One region of the Alteromonas sp. Cnat2-8 genome, then DNA from elsewhere that is predicted to be linked to it. Evidence: predicted binding sites of a transcription regulator. Region 1 holds the regulator's gene; the other holds the start of a gene.

Region 1 (11,949 bases):
GCTCGGCTTCTTTTACTCTAATCTTACAGTTTGTGTCTAAACGCTGTGCAAATGCCGTAGTAAATGTTCCAGGCATGTGTTGTACAAGCAAAATGGGGTAAGGAAACTCTGCAGGTAAAGGAGACAGCACTTTTTGAAGCGCCACAGGCCCGCCTGTAGAAGCCCCAATTGCCAAACACTTGTAGTGCTTTCCCGTCGCTCTTACAGACGAAACGGTTGGTTGTTTGGCTGCGTCTTTATGCCCTGATAGCAACCCTGATGTTTTAAAGAACGCCTGCTTTGGCGCATTATCAGGAAGCTTTCTTGCCTCTGTAGAGCGAAACGACGGACGCTTAAGACCAATACCACGACGCGCTATTAAGCGTACTTTTGTACACAACAAGCGCGATGCGTCTTTTCTGTCCTGCGCGATATCTTCAAATTTCTTAGGTAAGAAATCGAGCGCGCCCGCTTCTAACGCATCTAATGTCGCTTGCGCACCATGATGCGTAAGCGAAGAAAACATAAGAATAGGTGTAGGCCGTTTGTCCATTATGGCCTTTACAGCTGAAATGCCGTCCATGACAGGCATTTCAACATCCATCGTTATCACATCCGGCTTAAGCGCTTCTGCTTTTTCAAGTGCATCGCGCCCATTTCTCGCTTCCCCAACAACTTCAAGTTCCCTATCGCCATCGAGTATTTCTTTTACTCGACGACGATAAAAAGTCGAGTCGTCCACGACAAGGACTTTAAAGACCATGGATTATTATTCCTGTTAATTCATCGCCTTACTTGATGGGTTTACGCGCATACCGTTTAAGCAGGCTCGGAATATCTAAAATTAGTGCAATTCCACCGTCTGATGTAATCGTGGCTCCCGCCATACCAGGCGTGCCTTGCAATAATGCATCAAGAGGTTTAATAACCACTTCTTCTTGGCCTATTAGCGCGTCTACTACGAATCCTACTTGTTGTGTACCAATTTGCACTACAACAACGTGTCCCTTTTCTCTATCGATGTTTTTGGGACCTCGAATCAACCATTCACCAAGGAAGAACAACGGAATTGCTTTTGAACGAACTATCATTGTTAGCTGGCCATCGACCGTGTTGGTCTTTTTGATGTCCATATTTATTATTTCGTTCACCGCGCCTAATGGTAACGCAAAGGTTTGTTTTCCTACAACAATCATTAGCGTCGGAAGAATGGCTAGCGTTAGCGGAACTTTGATATCCAGTCGCGTGCCTTTTCCTAGCTGTGAATCAATGTTCACGGTGCCGTTAAGTTGGTTAATTTTGGTCTTAACCACGTCCATGCCCACACCGCGACCAGAAATATCACTAATTTCTGTTTTGGTTGAGAACCCTGGCGCGAATATCAAGTTAAACGCTTCAACATCCGACATACGTGCAGCTGCGTCTGCGTCTAGTACACCGCGACTAATAGCAATTTCTTTAAGCTTTTCAGGATCCATTCCTTTACCATCATCTTCGATGGTTAGAAGAATATGATCGCCTTCTTGAGATGCCGATAGCTGAACCGTACCCATGCGCGGCTTACCCGCTGCAGCACGATCATCAGGCATTTCAATACCATGGTCGACGGAGTTTCTCACCAAATGCACAAGTGGATCGGCCAGTGCTTCAACCAGGTTTTTGTCTAAATCAGTTTCCTCACCCACAAGCTCAAGGGTTATTTCTTTTTTCAAGCTTCTAGCGAGGTCTCGAACAACGCGAGGGAAACGACCAAACACCTTCTTGATAGGTTGCATGCGGGTTTTCATTACCGCACCTTGCAAGTCGCCCGTTACCACATCTAAGTTGGCAATGGCTTTGGACATGCTTTCGTCGTTACTGTTGATACCCAAGCTTATTAGCCTGTTTCTCACTAGTACGAGTTCACCCACCATGTTCATAATTTGGTCAAGACGCTTGGTATCTACACGTACTGTAGTCTCAGCAGGAGGCGCAGCTGGTGCCGCCTTCTTCTCATCTTTTTTAGGCGCTGCTTTTGGTGCAGCAGGCGCGCTTGCTTTAGCTGGCGCTGCGGCGCTAGAAGCAGGCGTCGCTTTTGGCGCAGCTGGCGCTGCTTGTTTCGCTTTTTGAACCGCTTCTGTTGCTGCCTTATCTACAGGAGGCTCTGGCGCCTTTGAAACGGCTCCCTGCTTGGTAGGCCCTTGCCCTGAGCCATGCAGTTGGTCAAGCAGTGCTTCAAATTCGTCATCGGTGATTTCTTCATCACCAGCTGCACTCGGCGTAACTGGTGCTGGAGCTGGTGTATTTGCCTTTGGCGCAGCTTCTTCACCACCAAACTTGCCTTTGCCATGTAAATCATCGAGCAGCGCTTCAAATTCTTCGTCGGTGATATCGTCGTTATCACTAGCGGCAGCAGGTGCATCAGCCTTTGCAGGTTCGCTTTTAGCCGCTGAGGACTGTCCTGGTGCCCCAGAGCCATGAAGCTCATCAAGCAGCGCTTCAAACTCATCTTCAGTGATTTCGTCAATACCGCCGCTATCACCAGAACTTGGTGCCTGTGCAGTAGGCTCTTCAACAACTAATTCTGGCTCTTCAATCGCGGGCTCAGGTTCTGACGCCGGCGCGCTTTGTTCACCAAAAATATTCTCATCTGGAGATTCCGGGCGACTTAGTTTGTGTAACAAGTCTACTAGGTGTGCATCTGCTGGCTCTAATGGATCCCGAGCTTTCACTCGTTCAAACATTTCAACCACCACATCTGTGGCTTGCAGAATAATATCCATCAGTTCAGGGGTTAGTGTTCGTTGACCGTTACGCATTACGTCAAAGACGTTTTCCGCACCGTGACAAATTTCTACTAACTCGGTAAGAGACAGGAACCCTGCTCCCCCTTTAACTGTGTGATAACCACGGAAAATTGCATTCAGCAAATCCGCATCTTCAGGATTGTTCTCAAGATCAACGAGCTGTTCTTGTAATTGTTCAAGTATCTCTCCAGCCTCAACTAGAAAGTCCTGTAATATATCCTCGTCAACATCAAACGACATGCGCCCGCTCCCCTAAAAACCTAAGCTAGACAGAAGATCATCTACATCATCTTGGCCTGACACGACGTCGTCGCGCTTATCGGCATCAATGATAGGGCCTTCTGCCTCTACACCATCAACCTTATCGGCCTTAACGCTGGATGGTTTAGTTTGTTCTGCACCGTCGCGTTCACCAAACATGGTAAGCATGTTAACTAAGCTGTCTTCCACTTCTTTAACCAAGTCGATAACGCGGCGAATAACCTGACCAGTTAAGTCTTGATAACCTTGAGCCATCAATACTTCTGTAAGTAACTGTGTAAGTTTAGCTGACTGTGCCGAACCTTCTTCCAACAATTCGTCTAAGTCTGCGCATAAAGCCTTGAATTCACCCAACTCTATTTGGCGATTCATCAGCTTCTTCCACTCAGGCATTACCTTTTCGATGCGCGCCGACAGCATTTCAGCTATAGGCATGCTCGCTTCAACGGCATCCATAGTAGTATTAGCAGCTTTTTCAGTTTCTTCAATTACGTAGGTTAGGCGGGATTGTGCATCGGGAATATCATCGGTCGCGAGATTTTTAATGCGGTCGTCTATTTGGAAATTATTCAGCGCGTCATGGAGCTGACGCGTCAGTTTCCCTACTTCAGCAAATAACTCAACGTTTTCTTTCATTGAGGCCGCTTCTAATAGGGCATTGGCTGAAGCGTTGTCACCCTCTTCAAGGTAGGTGACAAGCTGTTTTGCTTCTTCCAACGAAATTGGAACGTTTACATTCGTTGACATCCAGTAAACCTCATTTCTCTGGTGAGCGTCTGGATCAACCTAAACGTTCGAATATTTTATCTAATTTTTCTTTAAGTGTTGCTGCAGTGAACGGCTTAACAACGTAGCCGTTAACACCTGCTTGCGCGGCGGCAACAATTTGCTCTTTCTTCGCTTCAGCAGTAACCATAAGTACTGGTAGGTGCTTGAGCTTGTCATCGGCTCTAATCGCGCGAAGCAAGTCAATACCCTGCATTCCAGGCATGTTCCAATCGGTAACTACGAAATCGAAATCACCTTGCTGCAACATAGGCAATGCAGTACTTCCGTCATCCGCTTCCTGGATGTTGGAAAAACCCAAATCTTTAAGTAGGTTTTTGATGATACGTCTCATGGTAGAAAAATCATCGACCACGAGAATTTTCATGCTTTTGTCCAAAATAGCCTCCAGTGAGGGGTTAATTGTTATTAATTTCTATTCTTCGTCAGCTTGCCACGACTTCATTCGTGATTTGAGTTTTAACATGGCCTGACTGTGAATTTGACTGACTCTCGATTCACTTACATCAAGAACCTCACCAATTTCTCTTAGGTTCAGCTCTTCATCATAATACAGCGAAAGTACAATCGCTTCTCTTTCAGGTAATGTCGTAATTGCATGGGCAAGCGCTTTTTGGAAAGCGCCTTGCATCAAATCTTCCAGTGGTGCGTCGCTACCTCGATTTTGCTCTGTCGAAATAACATCTTCTGACACACCTAAATCTTCAATACCTACCAGCTTTCCGGCATTTACTTCATTAAGCATTTGGTGATAGTCCTGCAAGCTTACATTAAGCTTATCAGCAATATCAGAATCTCTAGCATCGCGGCCTGTTTCGCTTTCTACTTGCGAAATTGCTTCAGTGATCGCTCGACCATTTCGGTGGACTGAACGCGGTGTCCAATCCCCTTTGCGAATTTCATCTAGCATAGCACCGCGAATGCGAATACCGGCAAACGTTTCAAAGCTGGCTCCTTTTGAACCATCAAAGTTTCGCGCGGCTTCTAATAATCCAATCATGCCTGATTGAATTAAATCGTCTACAAGAACACTAGCCGGCAATCGCGCTATCAAGTGATGCGCTATACGCTTAACCAATGGCGCATGTCTTTCGACTAACTGCGCTTTATCGGTTTGTTGTTGATAAGCGGCTGCCTTGCTGTTCAACGCTGACTTCCTACGGCTTTTTCTGCAACTAATTGTTCAATGAAAAACTCTAAATGGCCACCTGGCTGCGCTGGAATAGGCCATGTTAAGGCTTTACTCGCCAACTGTGTTATTGCAACGGCTGCCGGTGAACCTGGGTAAGCATCGACAATGGCTGTTTGTTTACGCACTGCTTTACGAATGTTCTCGTCAAACGGTACTGTCGCCACTAATTCTAGTGCAACATCTAAAAAACGCCCTGTCACTTTGCTCAATTTACTAAATAGCTCTTGGCCTTCTCGCACGTCGCGCACCATATTAGCCACAACTTTGAAGCGGAAAACACCGTGCTCTCTATTCAGAATTTTTATCAATGCATACGCATCTGTCAATGAAGTAGGCTCGTCACACACAACGACCATGATGTCTTGTGAGGCTTTTGAAAAGCTCAACACCATGTCTGAAATACCTGCCGCTGTATCAACGATAAGCACGTCAATTTGCGAGCGCAGCTCACTAAAGGCACGAATTAGGCCAGCGTGTTGCGTTGGCGACAATTCTGCCATCGACTGCGTGCCTGATGTGGCAGGGGCAATCTTTATTCCGTGCGGACCGGTCACTAATACTTCATCAAGTGTACATTCGCCGGAAAGCACGTGGGATAAGTTTTTCTCAACACGCAAACCTAACATAACGTCTACGTTAGCAAGACCGAGGTCCGCATCGAGAACCATTACACGTTTACCTTGCTTCGCCATGGCGATAGCGGTGTTCAATGTAATGTTTGTTTTACCTACGCCACCTTTGCCACCGGTGACGGCGATTACTTTGATTAACCGTGATTGCTTCATTTTTCTTAAGCTACTCGCTTGGTCGTCAATCATACTGCTTATGCTGTTTTAATTGCGTTGTTACCACTAGTATGATTCAAACCGTACTTTTTATAAAGCTTTGCAGCAGCGGAAACCAAAGATTTCGCTTCTGCAATCTTAATGTCTTCAGGTACTTTTTGACCATCGGTGACATAACTAACCGGTAATTGGTATTCAACCGCTGCACTAAGCACCTCTCCTAAAGAGTAGCACTCATCTAACTTTGTGAAAATACAGCCACTTAGTTCAATATCATCATACGCTTGAATGATTCTCTGCAAAGCAGGATATTGCGTATTTGCTTGCGCTACCAAATATTTTTTAACATTTGGCATTTGTCCGTTATCAAACTGCTTAATTTGTTTAATTAATCGACTATCTCTTTGACTAAATCCAGCCGTATCAATCAATACTAGTCGCTTATGACGAAGTTGGAATAATAAATCCGCAAGTTCTTCACTAGTCTGCGCTTTTCTCACCGTGCAGCCAATAATCTTTCCGTATGTCGCTAGCTGCTCATAGGCGGCAATTCTATACGTATCGATGGTAATCATCGCAACCGACTCTGCACCGTATTTTTGCGCATAGCGGGCAGCAAGTTTCGCAACGGTAGTTGTTTTACCGGTACCTGTTGGTCCTACTAATGCAACAGCACCTTGTGCGCTAAGTATATCGTTTCCTGTCACATTTATGCGATTAGCCAATAGGTTAAGAAGATATACCCATGCATCTCGTTCGTTGTAATGTGACGGCGTATAGCTAATAAGCTGTTTCGCTAACGCGTTGCTTAACCCCATATCGGTTAAACGGGTGATTAGATATTGATGAACAGGTTTTTGACGTTTGTTTTTAGCTTCCATCAAGTCGGCCACTTGATATTGCAATACATCGCGAAGAGACGCTAGCTCTTCCTTGATTTGCGCAAGCTCCGCTGACTGCGTCACAGCGGTATCATCCATACTCGACGCTTGATGCTCTGGGAAAGCGTTCTGACGAACTGGTTCATGAGAAGACTGCTGGGCTTCTACGTCGTCAATAAAGGCTTCTGAGAAGTCTAAGTGCGAAGCAATTTCATTGGCGTGCTTAGCATTTGCTGTCATTGGTTGGTTAGGTTGCGCGGGACTCGCTACGCCATTATTTCCACCGTGCTGCTTTTCTAGCAGTGCTTTAAGGCTATCAGGACCGTCGTCACCAATGATTTCGCTCAAGCTAGGCACTGCCTTTTGGCCAGGTGTTTTTGCAGCTGCTTGTGGAGACGCTTTCGGCGTAAACAACTTCGCTTCAGGTTCTTTGTCGTAGGCTGCGACAAGCTCAATACCGTCAGCGACTTTGCGATTTGACATGATCACAGCGTCACTGCCCAATTCAGCTTTAACTTGGCTTAACGCCTCACGCATATCTTTGCCGAAGAAACGTCTAATTTTCATTGCAACCTCTCCAATCACCCAGTGTCAGATTATTGACCGACCGAACTGACTATTTTTATTTGTTTGTCGTCAGGCACTTCTTGGTAAGACAGAACATGAAGCCCAACAACCGAATATTTTAAGAAGCGAGACAGAACGGGTCGTAGCATGCCTGAGGTAAGGAGTACTGCAGGCTCTCCTTCTAACTCTTGCTGCTGACTGGCTTGCTGCAATGATTTTTGCAGCTTGTCTGCCAGACCTGGTTCTATGCCAGCGCCATCTTCGCCACCTGCTTGAAGTGACTGGTGCAACATCTGTTCCAACTCTGGCGCCAAGGTTATGACAGGTATCTCTTTTGCACCTTGAGTAATTTCTTGGACAATTAAACGTTTAAGGGCAATACGCACTGCAGACACTAAAACATCGGGGTCTTGGCTGCGCGTGCCGTACTCACTGAGTGTTTGAACGATTGTACGCATATCGCGAATAGGCACGCCTTCAAACAATAAGGTTTGCAGTACTTTCACGACGGTGCTTAGCGGAAGAATGTCTGGTACTAATCCTTCAACCAGTTTCGGATGCTGCTTGGCAAGCATATCAAGAAGTTGTTGCGCTTCCTCGTGCCCTAATAATTGATATGCATTGTTAGAGAGTAATTGGCTTAAATGGGTCGCTACAACGGTCGCAGCGTCTACTACTGTGTACCCAAGGGTTTGTGCATGCTCCCGTTTATTGGGCTTAATCCATACTGCGTCCAAGCCGAACGCGGGGTCTTTAGTGGCACGCCCTTCTAATTTACCGAACACTTGCCCTGGATTAATAGCAAGTTCTTCATCGTGACTGATGATGGAATCGCCTATCGTTACGCCTAGCATAGCGATGGTGTAAGTGTTGGGCTCTAAATCCAAGTTATCGCGAATGTGGACAGGCGGAATAAGGAAACCCAGTTCTTGCGATAGTTTCTTACGTACGCCTTTAATGCGCGTCAACAACTCGCCACCTTGGGATTTATCGACAAGAGGAATTAAGCGATAGCCCACTTCCAATCCGATGGTATCTACCTGCTGAACATCATCCCAGCCAAGCTCTTTCACTTCAGGCGCAACCGATTCATCTTTTACCACATTGTCTGGCACTTTGGGCTCTGCGGCCTTTCTCTTTTCTTGGACCGACTGCCAGTAAGCAAAGCCTGCAATCAAGAATGAGAACCCTAAGAATGCGATATGAGGCATCCCAGGAATGATACCCATCACAAATAGAACCCCCGAGGCTATATAGAGGGCTTGATTATTACCAAGCTGACCGCGGATTTCTTTGCCCATTTCCTGGGTCTCGTTTTCACGAGTAACGATAATGGCTGTAGCGACCGAAAGTAACAATGAAGGAATTTGCGCCACCAAACCATCACCGATGGTCAATATGGTGTAGATTTCTATAGCGTTACCGAATGAAAGCCCGTGCTGAATCATGCCAATAAAAAGACCACCGACAATATTAATCAGCATGATGAAAAGGCCTGCGACCGCATCACCCTTTACAAATTTTGACGCACCGTCCATCGACCCGTAAAAATCCGCTTCTGCGGTAATCTCTTCACGGCGTTTACGTGCTTGGTCTTGATCTATATACCCTGCATTTAAATCAGCATCTATGGCCATTTGCTTACCGGGCATAGCATCTAACGTAAAGCGAGCGCTTACTTCTGAAATACGTCCTGCGCCTGCGGTTACAACTTTGAAGTTGATAATAAGAAGAATGGCGAAAACAACAATACCTACGGCGTAGTTACCACCAATCACGACCTCACCGAAGGCTTCGATAACTTTACCTGCTGCATCGCCGCCTTCATGTCCGTAAAGTAAAACAACGCGAGTAGAAGCCACGTTAAGCGCTAGTCTCAAAACGGTAGCGATAAGTAACACCAAGGGGAAAATGCCGAAATCTACTGGACGCTGGGTAAGTACAGCCACCAAGATAATGACTAGCGACAACGCAATATTAAAGCTAAACAGCACGTCCAGTAAGAATGGCGGCATAGGCAATATAACCATGCCCATAATTGCCAAAAGGACGATGGGTGCGCCTAAACCACTGGTAAAATTTTGCAGCTGATTTTTATCGAATCGCTGAAGATAACCGGATAACTGCATGGCTTGGTGTCTCTCTATCAGAAAATTGACGCTTTATGTGAATCTTCTAGTGAGTTTTCAACTAACGTGCCAGCTTTGTGTTTTACGCAAAAGTTATCCAAATCTGAGCTGTAATCATGCGTGATTACTGTCTACAGTGACTTGTATAGAGCGATTAAGATTTTGTATCCGAGGGACATACGAACAGTTTATAATTACGTCACTATTCCTAGGGCCTACTCTTCGTTTTAAAAGGATTATTCATGGTAGTACTACAAAATCGTGTTGCAACGTTTTGTTGGGTCAGCCTTGTCATCATGCTGACTTTTAGTCATGTAGCTCATGCATCTAAACAACCTAACTTACGACAGCGTGTGGAGAATTTGCTAGTTGATTCAGTGGAGATATACGGTTCACAAAATAGTAACCCATCTCGTGTGCACAATAGAGTTTTGGTAAGCGAGGTCTACACTCAACAGGGCTATCAGCTTATATGGTTTGGTACTAGTGATGCTGAAAACCGTCTTCAGGAACTCCTCCATGAAATTGCTGATTCAGAGTTACATGGCTTCTCGCCCGAGTATTACCACGCATCAATGCTCGAAAGTCGCGACGCCAATACGGCACTCTTAGATGTACTAGCAACCGATGCCTTTATCAGTCAAACTCTGCATCGATTAAATGGGCTTGTTAGCCCCGCCAATGCAGATTCGCAGTGGTTCCTTAAGCAAAGAGAAGCGGATCCTGTGGCATCGCTAAATCACGCATTAACTAACGGTGTTTCTGCAACATTGCGGGCCATGTGGCCATCACACCATGAATACCAGTTACTGTTAGAAAAAAAGCGTAGTTTACTCACGGCAGTTTCTACAGTTACCACACAAATTCCAGTTGGCCCAACACTTAAGCTGAACTCAACGAGCGAAAGAGTTGTGTTGCTGAAGTCTCGTCTTTTAGGGCCAGGCACCTATTCAGAGTTATTCGATAAAGATTTACTGGACGCGGTTAAGCAGTTTCAAATGTCTGCGGGCTTAGAGCCAGATGGTATCGTGGGAAGTTCCACTTTAGAAGCATTAAATGCCACCACGTTTTCTTGGTTAGAAAGAATTGATGCAAACTTAGAGCGTTGGCGCTGGCTCCCTCATCAAACTTGGTCAACATATTTACGCGTTAACATTGCTTCGTTTCAGTTGAGAGGATTTACTGAAGGTGAGGAAACATTGGGAATGCCTGTGATTGTCGGTACACCAGTGAGGCAAACGCCCGTTTTCGCTGAATCAATGAAGTATATGGTGTTTAACCCCTACTGGACCGTGCCTTTCAGTATAGCCACTAAAGACAAGCTGGCGAAATTAAAAACCAATCCTTCTTTATTGGTTGAGCAAGGTTACGAAGCCCAGCCCGCCGGTGTCAGCGGCTTCAGCCCTGTCGATGAGTTTGATTGGACAAATGTTAGCCGTGGTACATTTCACTATACACTCAGACAAAAGCCCGGTCCGCACAATGCCCTTGGTAAAGTGAAATTCATGCTTCCAAATAAGCATGCCATTTATCTTCACGACACGCCCGATCACAGCCTTTTTTCGAAATTAGAAAGGAACTTCAGCTCTGGCTGCATCAGAGTCTCTAACCCTTTGAAGCTGTCTCAATGGGTACTCACTCATTCAGGCCAGACAGAGGCAATACCGCAAGCTGAGCAATTACTTCAAAGTGAAGAGACCAGTACACTATATTTGAAGAAACCTATACCTGTTCTTATTGTGTACTTCACAGCGTTTGCAGATGAAGCAGGAACCATTGTATTTCGCCGCGATGCATACAATCGGGACAGCCATATTATTGAGAAATTGAAGGAGTTTAAACGTGCGTAAGTGTTTGTTAGTGCTGATTGCTCTTTTAACTGTAGTGCGCGCCAGTGATGCGTTCTCCTTTGACAATGACATGCTCAACTCTAAGCTTGCTATTAATGGAAATACGGTCCCCTACCCTATTTTCTCTATTTTCGTAATGCCGAATAAAACGTTCACTGTTGAGTTTGACAACAAAAGCCATACTGGGAACTTTCAATTTCACCATGCGAACGGTGAGGCACTAAAGACGAGTTCGAACCTTCCAATAGTTAGCGGGGTTGTGGGGAAAGCGCCAATAATGGCACCTAAGAAATCAGGGCACTATGTACTTAAAACCACCAACGCGCAGTCAGGAGAAACTGCGACGCTCAACGTCTTTGTGATGACATCTTTGGAAAAGGTAGACAAAACAGGTAAGTTAAACGGCTACACAATTGGTAAATATCCTGATAAGCCTTTAAAAAACAATCCCATTTATTTACCCCCATCAGGACTTATTGAAGTATCGCCAGAACAAACGGACGTAAGGTTGTCGCCCAATTTCACCCTAGGTCAATTTCTATCCAAGCAGCAACAAGGATTTCCCAAATATGTACATTTGCGAGCAGGCCTTTTGTTGAAACTGGAAAAAATACTGCACACCTTAAATGACGAAGGGCATGCTGTTGAAGGCTTAACCATAATGAGTGGATATCGCACTCCGTTCTACAACAAAGCTATTGGCAATGTTCAGTACAGCCGTCACGTTTGGGGT
Region 2 (11,949 bases), on a different contig from region 1:
ACCCCCGCTGCATGTGAGCTAAATCTAGCTATCTTTGCGAGTTGACCAAAGTTTTCCGAATCTTTTGCTGGAACTGCTTGTAGACTGAACACTTTTTTACTTGGATCTGGCCCCATAGCGATACGATAACTAACCGATGCGGCCTGTAATGGCAATAAACTATCTTCATCATCAATCGGCAAGTTTAGAAAGGTGTTGTCCATGTCACGTTGGATCTGTCCTGTTTTTTCCAGATATTGTGCGATGCGATGGCTGATGGTGTTGTCTACCCGCTCCATATCGCTATGGCTAGGGGCTTTGACTCGTTTGAATTTGGTTTGACCTCGCTCTTTTTTGACGACGCCTTCTAGAAATAGCATGTGGAAGTGGATATTGAGATTCAGTACACTACCAAATCTTTGGATATAAGCCACTGCCTCGGTCTTGGCTTGCTTTTTCAAGTAACCTGCTCGATGGATGATGTCAGTGGAAATTGTGCGAAGAATGATTTGCATGACTTTACTGAGCTCTTTGGAATATCTAGCGAGCAATAAACGCAGTGGGATAGGTAAGCTTAGCACCCATTGGCGGACTGGGTGGCCTCGAAGAACATCATCAACTAGCAACTTGGCACTCTCTGCCGTACGTCTTGCCCCACAACTTGGGCAGAACCCCCTGCGTTTGCAACTAAACGTGACCAGCTTCTCATGTTTGCAGTCGTCACAAATAACACGCAAAAATCCGTGTTCAAGATGACCACACTTAAGAAATTCGGCAAACTCTTTTTCCACATGGCGCGGTAACGACTTTCCTTGATCCGAATGCTGCTTTATAAATTCTGGATAGTGACTTTCGACTAATTGATACAGCAATGTCTGCTCTGGCCGATGTCGTTTATAGGTAGAGTATTGAGCTACTAGCAAATGTATCCTTGCCAAGGATTGGTATTTCAGTGTGCAGATGAAGTTGGGTTTGGTCTACTGTCCTTTGAGGTGGAAAAATTCCTTGTCCCAAGGTCCGCTCTACGCTCGAAGCCGACATTGAAGGCTATCCAAAGGAAGCTATATCTCACTCCCAACACAAATCACCAAACTCAACACATAAAAAAACGAGTGCTTAAAAGCACTCGTTTTCAATTGGCTCTTTTACGTGGCCTAGCCCTCGTTTCCACGCTTAGCCTAGCGTGTCGAAAAGCCTCAGTCGACGATAAGTGTTACTAAGTTTAAACTTAGTACTCCCACCATCCTTCTTGCCACCACTCCAAAAACTCTTCAAAGTCGATGTAACCGTCGTCGTTACTATCGATAAGCTTAAAGCCTTCTTGTACGTGGCTAGCTTTCGTTTTTGGTGAAATAACGGTTAGAAGCTCGATGAACTCCGGCAAATCGATTTGGCCGTTGCCATCACGATCGAAAAAGCTGAAGTCCTTTCTAATTTCTTCAATTTTAGATTCTGAAAGTTGAGTGCTCACTCGCATTCCTTATTTCAACTGCAATAAGCACGAGTGTAACGCCCTTCTTTCTAGCTGTCTACGCCTGATTTTCTTTTGCTTTAAGTGCGCGTAAACGTTGAGCTTCTGCTTTTTCTTGACGCTTTTGTTCCATGGTCAAACGCGCTTCCGTTCCTACGTGCTCTTGTTGACGCTCTTTTGCCAGTTGAACCTGTTTTTCACGTTCTCTAAAGCGAGCAATTTGATCGTCGGTATGGGTACCAAAGCAGTGTGGGCAGCTTACACCCGGCTCATACTTATCACTCTGCTTGTCTTCTTCAGTAATTGGAAGTCTGCACGCGTAGCACTGCTCATAATGGCTTTTCTCTAAGTCGTGGTTAACTGCAACGCGATTATCAAATACAAAGCAATCGCCTTCCCACAGTGACTCTTCTTTCGGTACATCTTCAAGGTACTGTAGAATACCGCCTTCTAAGTGATAAACCTCGTCAAACCCCTGCTCTTTCAAGTAAGCCGTCGATTTTTCACAGCGAATACCACCGGTGCAGAACATAGCCACTTTTTTATTTTTTGACGGGTCGAGCTCTTTCGCTACGTATTCAGGAAACTCACGAAACGTTTCGGTTTTAGGGTCGATAGCGTGTTTGAAAGTACCTATTTCAATTTCATAACCGTTTCGCGTGTCAATAACCGTAACATCTGGGTCGCTAATAAGTGCGTTCCAGTCTTTAGGTTTTACATAAGTACCAACGGTTTTGCGAGGGTCAATACCCTCAACGCCCATGGTCACAATTTCTTTTTTCAGTTTTACCTTGGTGCGATAGAACGGCTGTTCATCGTGAAGAGATTCTTTGCAAGAAATAGGATTAATACGCTCGTCGCTGTTTAAATAAGCAAGTAATGCGTCGATACCTTCGCGGGTACCAGAAACCGTACCGTTTATCCCTTCGTGGGCAAGAAGAAGTGTACCTTTAATACCATTAGCTTCCATTGTTTCGAGAAGCGGTTGGCGGATTTCTTTGAAGTTTTCAAGCGCAACAAATTTATACATTGCGCATACAATATATTTAGACATATTTTAACCTTTGCTGATTGGAGCGTAAGACCAGTGCAAAAATGCGGCGCGCAATATAACAAAAAGGAATGATAAAAACTAGGGCGGATACGAATTAGCGCTCGCACGTCAACCCAAACTTGGCACGCAATAACGAATTGAAATAACTGCTATGCAATTTTCTCAAAAGATGTGAAGTGTGACGAATTTTCTTGTTGTGAATAGTGTTCTTTATCTTGTGATGAGAGGATATCGTATAGCAGCGTATTATCTTCCTTCACGGTGTTAGCGTATTCCTTTTTCAACCGCTTTTGTGTTGCCAAACTACAATTATCTACTACATCGTCGGGTAGACGTTTAGCATCATCAGTTTGTGATAGTGGAGAGGGATTCATACTTAAATATAATCTTGCTGCCGCATAGTCTTGAGAGACTAACTCAGACAAAACGCGCATTCTGCCCCATTCGCTTTCATTAGCGGCTAGCGATGGCCTTCTATAATAATTTAACGATGCAAGCTTGGATTCGATGCTGCTTTTATCATCAGATTCTGACGCTACCGCTTCGATTTCAAATGGCTCGGCAACACTATGTTGCTGCATAGCAAGATATAGAGAGAACAACGCTCCCTGCGCAGATGCTTTAGCAAGCACACCACTGCGCTCCCAGTATATACTGGGGTCAATAGGTATTTGCTCACGAGCTTCGACAGTTTCTTGCGACATTCTTATTTACAACTTCATATGTATACTTATGTTTTCGGCAAGATAATGTTTTTCTTAAGCTTATTATCTAGAATTAGATATACTCCTATAAAGTAATCGCGCGCTCATTCATGGATTTGAAATGCAATTTAGCAACAAACAAGTACTGATTGTTGAAGACCAACGCCCTTTCCTTCTTTTATTGAAGGGGCTGATGCATTCGATGGGCGCATCTGATGTAGTTACGAAGTCATCTGCTGAACAAGCGGTATCACTATGTAAAAAGCATAAGTTTGATATTGTCATTTGTGATCTACACTTGGGAGCTGACAACAAAAATGGCTATGAGCTCATTGAAGAGTTGCGCACTCGAAGGCTTATCAGTCCCACATCGGTGTTCATTCTGATAAGCGCAGATAGCGCTCGACCGATAGTATTAGGCAGTATTGAACGTAGACCCGATGATTTTTTAATTAAGCCCTTTTCTCAAGTTCAGCTGAAGTCTCGTATTGTTCGTGCGTGGCAAAAAAGACAGTTTCTCCAGCAAGCGTTTAGTCTCGTTGAACAGGGTGAAATAAACAGTGCGATCGACCATATCGAAGCGTTACTTGACGCCCCTTCCCACTATAAAGGTCACTGTGAACAGCTATTAGTCGAGCTATATTGGCGTATAAAGCAACCCGATAAAGCGCTAGATGTGTTACGTGACTACATTGACGGAAAACCCGTACTGTGGGCGCAAATAGCTATTGGAAAAACTTACTTGCTTTTAAAGGAGTATGAGAAAGCGATTTTAATTGCCAAGAGAACGCTAAAGCGAAACCGGTTCAATGCAGACGCTCACGATATTCTTGCGCAAGCACACCAAGCCACGACATCTGGCGACAGAGCACTAGATGCAATAAAAGAGGCAATAAAACTGTCGCCCTACTCCCTACCCAGGCATTTCAAAGCCTGTGAGATAGGTCGGCAAAATGACGATTTAGTGCTGGCTGCGAGTTCAAGCCAAGCGATCTGGGATTTATCAAAACGAACCGTTCACAAAACAAGTTTACACTGGTGCGGTATTATCCGAAGCCTTTTAGATGTCGCAGAGTTTGCAGACGACAAGCGCCAGCGCAATAAGTATCAGCAAGAAGCATTACTTACCCTGCAACGAGGAAAGTTTGATGAACATCTTCAAAAAATGGACAGAGATTTTGACGTAGATATATTTGGTACAATCGTCAACGCTAGAATTAGCGCTATAGACGGCAAACTGATTGATGCCAAACGCCACTTAACAACGTCACAAACACTTCTTGACGATAAGTACACGGAAGTTCCTACCGCGTTCATTCCTGACAGTATTAACGTTATGTATAAACTGGGTGAGTTTGATGATGCGCTACAGTTGAATGCACTTTTAACTTCAAGACAGGATGAGCTCGACCAAAACAGTTTAAACATGCTGGATGCGCAAGCCCTCAATGCTCAGAAAAACTTAGCCAGTTATCAACAGTTCAATCGCGAAGGCATTCAACACTATCAGCAGCAAGATTACGAACGTGCTAAAGCTTCGTTTGCCCTTGCTCAAGGCTTTGCTCCTGTAAATACAGGGGTTGCGCTTAATCTATTGCAATGTCTTCTACAAATTGCAATCAAAGAAGATAAAGCCGAAATGAAACTCATTAATGAGTGTAAGCGGCTTTTTAAATTGATTGACGATATGTCACTTAAGGCGCCTTACAAAGAAAAATACACCAACCTTAGAGATGAACTCTCTAAATATATTGGCTTTTGAATTAGAAAACTGGTGAGCTATGAGATTGTTAGTTTTTTTACTGGTGGCAATTTTAATCGACGAGGTTAGCGCCAATGAACAGGCGCTAAGTCAGAACGAGTCTTTTGTACTAGCCGATGCTGGTATTCACAGAATGACATTTGAAGAGCTAAACAGTGGTGAAATATTTGTTATTCGCGGATTAAAAGTACCTAGCACACAGCAATTCGAGGGTAGTCAAGCTAACGAGAAACACCTCCCAAAACTCGTCAAAGTTAAAACTGGCAAATACTATCTAAAATCGATAACTCCAGCTTTTTCGAACATTGGGGTAAGACGTTTTAAAAAACCTGAATGCGATGGCTGCTTTTTCTCGCTTCAACCAAGCGCGGTTTCTTATCTGGGTAGGTGGAATATTGATTTAGAATACAAATCAAGGAATAAGGTAGAGTGGCATATACAGAGGCAGTATTCCTACGAGAACCTTAAAACATTAAAACAAAAAAACACTAAATTGACCGAACTTCCCCTTTTCGTTGCTAACGAAGAAGGTAAAGTTCTTAAAATCGATTGGAAAGAATTATAACTTAATACCTTATTTAGTACTGAGTGCTACCACCATAAGTCGGAGTTTTCTTCTTGTATTACGAGAAGACCAGTACTGTATCGACCGAGCTGAATGTGTACTGAGCCAGAGTATTACTAATTAATCCATAAAATTATCAACCGTTTCGATTAGCTCATCCACGTTTTCAATCAGTGTTTGACGCTGTTTCCCTGAAAGAGTTGAAAATATCTCGGCCAGTAGCGTTGCTGTCACAGTCATATTATGAGCACTACTTTGCTTGTACACATCGCTTTTATAATTATCCGGATTTTGCATTAGCGACACCAATTCTTGCTCAAACCTTTCGTTTTGCTTGCGCGAAACGAATAGCTTTCTTGCCGCAGTTTGAATGTTTCTGCGATACGTTATCCAAGCGTCACCTGTAGAAATAAATTGTTGTGCGTAGGTGCTAACAATTTGTTTTTGCTCTTTACTTAGATCTCCAATACGCTCACTTATTGTTTCTTGTATTCGCTCAATTCTATCTTTAAGTCTCTCTGCTTCAGACTTTTCCAGCGCCTCTTGTCGCTCTTCCTCTTCTTCTTTATTGTCTTTTTCTAATGCCGCAAATAGGGTGACAACTTGTTCATCATCGAGTGTTTTAGCTATAGCCGCTAGTTCAGGACTGACCTCGTCTCGTACGCGCTCCCAATGCGATCTAGCTAGCTCAAGGTTGTTATATACAATACTCGAATTAAGGGTGTCATTCTGAATCTGCTTTTTTATATCCTCTAATTGCGCTTTATAACGAGTAAGTTCACTCTTCTTGTGCCAGCTCAACCAATTTTGTAAATGCGCATCAAACTTCTCCTCTTGCTCATCTTTAAGCTCGATGTAATCGTCCATGTACCAATACACCCACCAATCCAGGTTGTTATAAGCCAGCTTAGAACTGCATGAAGTAAGAAAAATAATAAAGACAACAACCAACAATGAACGCATAGTATTTCCTTTTTTACGTTAGTTACGGCGTGACAAGCAAAAACGCTTATTGCTGTGTACTGAAAAATTGAATTTTACTTTGATATTACGCAATAAATATCCGCAATAGAGAACTTTACGTTGCACAGCCTTTACTCTACTTTAATGGCATTGCCTGTAAAAAGAAGGACTTTAATGTGTCAAAACGTGTCGCAATTTTAACCTCTGGTGGCGACGCCCCAGGTATGAATGCATGTATACGTGCCGCAATTATTGCGTGTCAGAAAGCTAACTTCACCTTGCTTGGCTACAAGCACGGCTACAACGGATTACTACAGCAAGAGTTTATTCCTCTATCTCTTGATTCAACGCACAATCTTATCCAGCAAGGCGGCACCATACTACACAGCGCAAGGTGTAAAGAATTTAAAAATCGTGAAGGGCTTATCAAAGCGGCTGATAACTTGAGACAGGCCGAGATCGACACACTTATTGTAATCGGTGGTGACGGATCTTTTCGCGGCGCAGCAAAGTTGAGCGAACTATGGGATGGCCAGATTCTTGGTATTCCGGGAACAATTGATAACGATATAGCGGGTACTGATGCCACTATAGGCTACTTTACCGCAATAGATACCGCCATGAGTTCTATCGATAAAGTTCGTGATACAGCTGATGCCTTCGAACGTATTTTCCTTGTAGAAGTAATGGGTCGCAATGCTGGCTTTTTAGCATTAAATGGTGCCCTTTCCGCGGCGGCTGACTATGTGGTTGTTCCTGAGTTTTTTGAATCCGCTGAAACTGAAATCAAAAAGATCGTAAACCAGATCAAAGCGCAGCGTGCCTTGAAAGGGCCCGTCAGTTTTATTGTTGTAGTTGCTGAAAACGTTTGGCCTAATGGCTTAACAGGATTAACCGAAGCTTTGCAGTATCACAATATCAACGACGTTAGGCCAGTAACCTTGGGGCATGTCCAACGTGGCGGCTCGCCGGTAGCACAGGACCGACTACTCGCCACTACTCTTGGCGAATTCGCCATAAGCTTAGTAGGAAGCGACGTCACCAACATAATGGTTGGTGAAGTTAATCAGCGCCCTATTACCGTACCCCTACCCAAAACTTGGGAAGAAACAAAGCCCCTCAATCAAGCTCGGGTTGACGCTATGCGTACCCTAATGAACGAAAGATACAGCTGCGACTAAGTAAGATGGTTCAGACGCTGTTTAACCTGAAACATTTGTAGATTGTAAAAACAAAAAAGGCGGTGTTTTATAATAAAACACCGCCTTTTAGTACTTAAGGCTCAAGTTTCTTTACATCTTCATTGCCGCTTTCACTTTATCACGATGACTGCGACTCACTTTAAGTTCTGTATCATTTTGAAGTATTAAATGATACTCGCCACTAATATGGCTCACTAACTTTTTAACAAAACGGATATTAGCAATAGCTGAACGGTGCACTCGAACAAAGAACTGTGGGTTTAGTTCCTGCTCAAGTTCTTTCATGGTTTTGCGCATTATATGCATGCCATCCAGTGCGTGAACGCACATATAATCACCTGCAGCATCAATCCATTGAATGTCTTGAACGTTTACGCGCGTTACTTCTGAGCCATCTTTAATAGCCAATACATCTGGGTATGGATTGGTTTCAACCGGCTCACCATTAGCTAACTTGCGTAAAATCTCTTCGCAATCATCGCCAGTAAGTTCAGCAACAAGGCTTACCAATTTTTGTGACTGCTCATCTTGATGCTGAGTTGAGTAATATTCACGTACTTTGTTTAACGCCGCACCTAAGCGCTCGTCGTCTGCTGGTTTTAACAGATAATCTAAAGCATGCACGTCAAACGCTTTTATTGCGTAGCTGTCATAAGCAGTTACGAAAACGATCATGGGAATGGGCTGTTTCAGTTCGCGCAACTTGTGAATAACCTGAAAGCCGTTTAAGCCAGGCATTTGAATATCTAAGAACACCAAATCTGGACGATGTTGAGAAATGCTACTTACAGCCTCTAGGCCGTTCTGACACTCTGCAAGCACCTGCACATCATCATGACGCTCTAACCTGGCACGAAGGCCCTTGCGTGCTAAAGGTTCGTCGTCCACTACAATGGTTTTAATCACTTGCTTTGTCATGTTATACGTCCTTAACTTCATAGGGAATGCGTATTCTAACTCGCACGCCTGAAGGCTGATTGTGTTCTATAGAGAATGCAAAATTACGCTGATAGAGGGATTGCAAACGCTCTTTTATATTGGCTAGGCCTACGCCGTTTTCTCGACTAAGTGTTCCGTCTTTGATATCTGCACCAGGGCCGTTGTCGGCAACATCCATTAACAAATCATTGCCAAATGTACGTGCTGTAATCGCTATACGACCACCATTTTCCATCTTAGATATGGCGTGCTTTATTGAGTTTTCAATAATGGGCTGCAAGATCATGCTCGGCACAAGTGCACTTTCACACCCTTCATCGATGTCCCATAGCACTTCTAGACGATCGTCAAAACGTACCTTCTCTATCTCTAGATAGAGTCGTAATGCCTTTATTTCCTGACCTAGTGGTACTCGCTTTATCGGGTCGTTGTCTAATGAATAACGTAGAAAGTCACTCAAACGCGACACCATCGCTTCTGCTGTGTCGTTCTCTTTTAAAAGAATAAGGGTTGAGATAGCGTTAAGCGTATTGAAGAGAAAATGCGGGTTGAGTTGATAGCGCAACATCTTTATGTGAGCTTGGTGCGCCATGGTACTCGCCTTTAGCGCGTTCTGCTTCTCTTTTTGAAGCATTTGGAAGTTCTTGATGCCAAAGTACACACCACTCCAACACCCCACCATTATTAGCGAGTTAATAGTGTTGGTAAAATACATATACCATTCGTCTGGGCGATATCCGTGCTTGTAGATTTCCCAGTAGTTAATGTTTTTTACCACGGCCCATAGCAAAGCAATTAAGTAGCACGACACAATCACTATGATGATCATGTTGAGCGGTGATTGCTTTCTTGCCCATCGATAGATGTAGCGAAGCGGAATGGTTAGCAACCATCCTGCATAGGCATTTAGCATGATGATGAAAACCCAAATGGGTCGAACATCATGGAGAAAAGATCCGATGTAATAAATTATTGCGAACCCTGCCCAGCCTGCACTGTGCAATGTCCAAAATAAACGTTCATTACTTTCTATTACACGCTGAAAGCGACTCACAATATTACCAATTTAAAAACTTATATGAAGATTATACGCAAGCCTTGCCACGACCCAAGCGCCTTGGTCGTGCCCCTTATGCTTCTTGTCGCAGGGCAAAATCTTGAAATTAGACATGTTTTGGCTATATCACTTCGCTGATTAAGCTCAGTAACTGATATTCATTCTTTTCAGCCAGTGCACCCACCACCAGGCTGGGCCAACCAGCAAGAAGCGCAAATCGTCAAAAAACGAAGGCTTTTTGCCCTCGATATGATGGCCAATAAACTGCAAAATCCACATAACGACAAACAGTACAAGAGAAAATAACCATACTGAGATACTGAAGTGGTCTAGGGTATTAACTGCACCGAAACACAGTATAGTTAAGAGGGTCATTGCAGCCCCAATCGGACCAGACAACATAAAATAATAATACAATACGGGAACCGCTATGATATGCGCCCACGTTATATCGAATTGCGCTATCATTTCAGGTACCGGCAAACTCCACAGCAAACCTATCGTTACAAAATAGATGCTGGGTACGGCAATAGCATGGATGATAACGTTGGTCTTGTTTTGGTGGCTTTCACCGTACTGCATTAAAAGTCGCTCAATACTTCTCATGTAGATCCCCTTAGGCTGTTATTTTGATTATTATCTAAATAGCACCCAACTATTGTTTTCCTACGTTAACAATGTGTGTCGGGACAACAGCGTTTTTATCAATTTTTCTTCACAGGTAAAGGCGAGCCCATAATAAACCACATCACTATCAAGCTTATGATTTTTAACTTTTGCAGTAAGCGCTACTTCTTTACCGTCCAACGAATAGTTTAGCTTAACCTCAGCTTCATCGAGCATTACCGGCCAATTTGGCTTGACCTGTAACGCTACTTTGCACCCTTTTTCACTTAAATCTATGATGATCCCCGTTACGTTTTCGTCACTGGGATAAACGTCAGCTTCTAACGTTACTGAAACGCCAAGTTGAGCACGCTTTACAGCGCGAAGCCCTATACTTTCAATACGTTTTGGGAAGGTTGTAATAAGTAAGCCTGATGGCTTTGAAAGCAATTTGAGTACTTTCACTTTAAACGCAATAACCTGGCCAGTATCGCCCTCAAGCACAGAACGCACCACGATATCGTTGCCAACAGTCAGAGCATCCCTAACGGTAATCCACTTCGCCGATGTTGGAATATGAAAAAGCAAACATTCATCAATAAGCATGCCTATGTAGTCAGTCTTCACACGCTTTGGCGCTGCAGGCATAGCAATTTGTAAATCTACTGTATCGCCGGGTACCAGCGTACGCAACGATTCCAAATTATCTTCGCTTAGTAAATTGCTTTGTATTTTTTCAGCCATTTGTATTTGTTATTGCTGGATTTAATGTCATTTAACTCAATGTACGCATCAAACAAAAACTTATCAATACTACGATTGAAAACCATGTTCAATAAACGTAAAAATTGCCCCTTAGTAGCAGGCAATCTATTGGGATTAACTCAATAGGTTGATATAGTTGAGGGATAGTTTTGCTTATCTTTTCGGACGTTTATGACCTCTGCTCTTCGCTATACGTTAACTATTTCCAATTGGCGTGCCCATCAATTTACTGTCGCGCTGCAAATACCTGAGCATTCTGGCTCATCAATTGAGCTTAGCCTTCCAAGCTGGATCCCGGGAAGCTACATGGTGCGCGATTTTGCAAAAAGCATTATCGAGCTAACTGCAAACACTTCTGAAGGTCATAGTACTGAAAATGTTGGCGATAGAAGCGTTTATAGCCTTTCGGTAACTAAGCTCGATAAACAAACTTGGCGTGTAGACACAGATGGAAAACCATGTACGGTCGTTTACTCGGTTTATGCCAACGACTTATCTATTCGCTCTGCTTTTATGAACGACCAATATGCGTTTATAAATGGAACCAGTGCGTTTCTAAACGTTTCCAGCTTCGAGAATGTGCCGTGTGAGGTGGACATTGAGCTGAACGACAGCGATTCTGCAACCTCGAATTGGAAGGCTTATACGTCAATGCCTTCTCGTTGTGAAAGTACAAGCCCGTCTCGGTGGCACTTCGTTGAAAAAAATTACGATGAGCTCATTGATCATCCCATTTATGTGGGCATTGCAGACACACACAGCTTTGAGGTTGACGGCATTACGTTTACGTTACTTTTCTCAGGTAACAACAATATTGATTATGAGCGCATAGCAAATGACTTAACGCCAATTTGCAAGCACCACCTAAATTTGTTTGGTGCT

Evidence for each region. The regulator FliA, encoded in region 1, starts transcription of late flagellar genes. The targets are predictions, from matches to a motif close to CTAAAGNTNNNNNNNNNNNNGCCGATA.
Region 2: the regulator FliA is predicted to act here: its motif matches at 3,241-3,267, upstream of MHN00_RS11870 (VC2046/SO_2500 family protein).

The regions. Positions count from the first base shown of each region.
Region 1 covers NZ_JAKREX010000001.1:176,109-188,057, forward strand. The annotation lists gene MHN00_RS00780 (chemotaxis response regulator protein-glutamate methylesterase) at 1-742, opposite strand, end outside; gene MHN00_RS00785 (chemotaxis protein CheA) at 771-3,005, opposite strand; gene MHN00_RS00790 (protein phosphatase CheZ) at 3,018-3,773, opposite strand; gene cheY (chemotaxis response regulator CheY) at 3,808-4,191, opposite strand; gene MHN00_RS00800 (RNA polymerase sigma factor FliA) at 4,228-4,959, opposite strand; gene MHN00_RS00805 (MinD/ParA family protein) at 4,956-5,822, opposite strand; gene flhF (flagellar biosynthesis protein FlhF) at 5,828-7,237, opposite strand; gene flhA (flagellar biosynthesis protein FlhA) at 7,267-9,366, opposite strand; gene MHN00_RS00820 (L,D-transpeptidase family protein) at 9,609-11,216, shown strand; gene MHN00_RS00825 (D-Ala-D-Ala carboxypeptidase family metallohydrolase) at 11,209-11,949, shown strand, end outside.
Region 2 covers NZ_JAKREX010000004.1:217,186-229,134, forward strand. The annotation lists gene MHN00_RS11855 (transposase) at 1-902, opposite strand, end outside; gene MHN00_RS11860 (EF-hand domain-containing protein) at 1,208-1,450, opposite strand; gene MHN00_RS11865 (rhodanese-related sulfurtransferase) at 1,509-2,504, opposite strand; gene MHN00_RS11870 (VC2046/SO_2500 family protein) at 2,654-3,208, opposite strand; gene MHN00_RS11875 (response regulator) at 3,330-4,970, shown strand; gene MHN00_RS11880 (hypothetical protein) at 4,990-5,535, shown strand; gene MHN00_RS11885 (DUF6279 family lipoprotein) at 5,656-6,498, opposite strand; gene MHN00_RS11890 (ATP-dependent 6-phosphofructokinase) at 6,675-7,679, shown strand; gene MHN00_RS11895 (LytTR family DNA-binding domain-containing protein) at 7,791-8,618, opposite strand; gene MHN00_RS11900 (histidine kinase) at 8,620-9,693, opposite strand; gene MHN00_RS11905 (Mpo1-like protein) at 9,841-10,302, opposite strand; gene MHN00_RS11910 (PilZ domain-containing protein) at 10,363-11,046, opposite strand; gene MHN00_RS11915 (PDZ domain-containing protein) at 11,239-11,949, shown strand, end outside.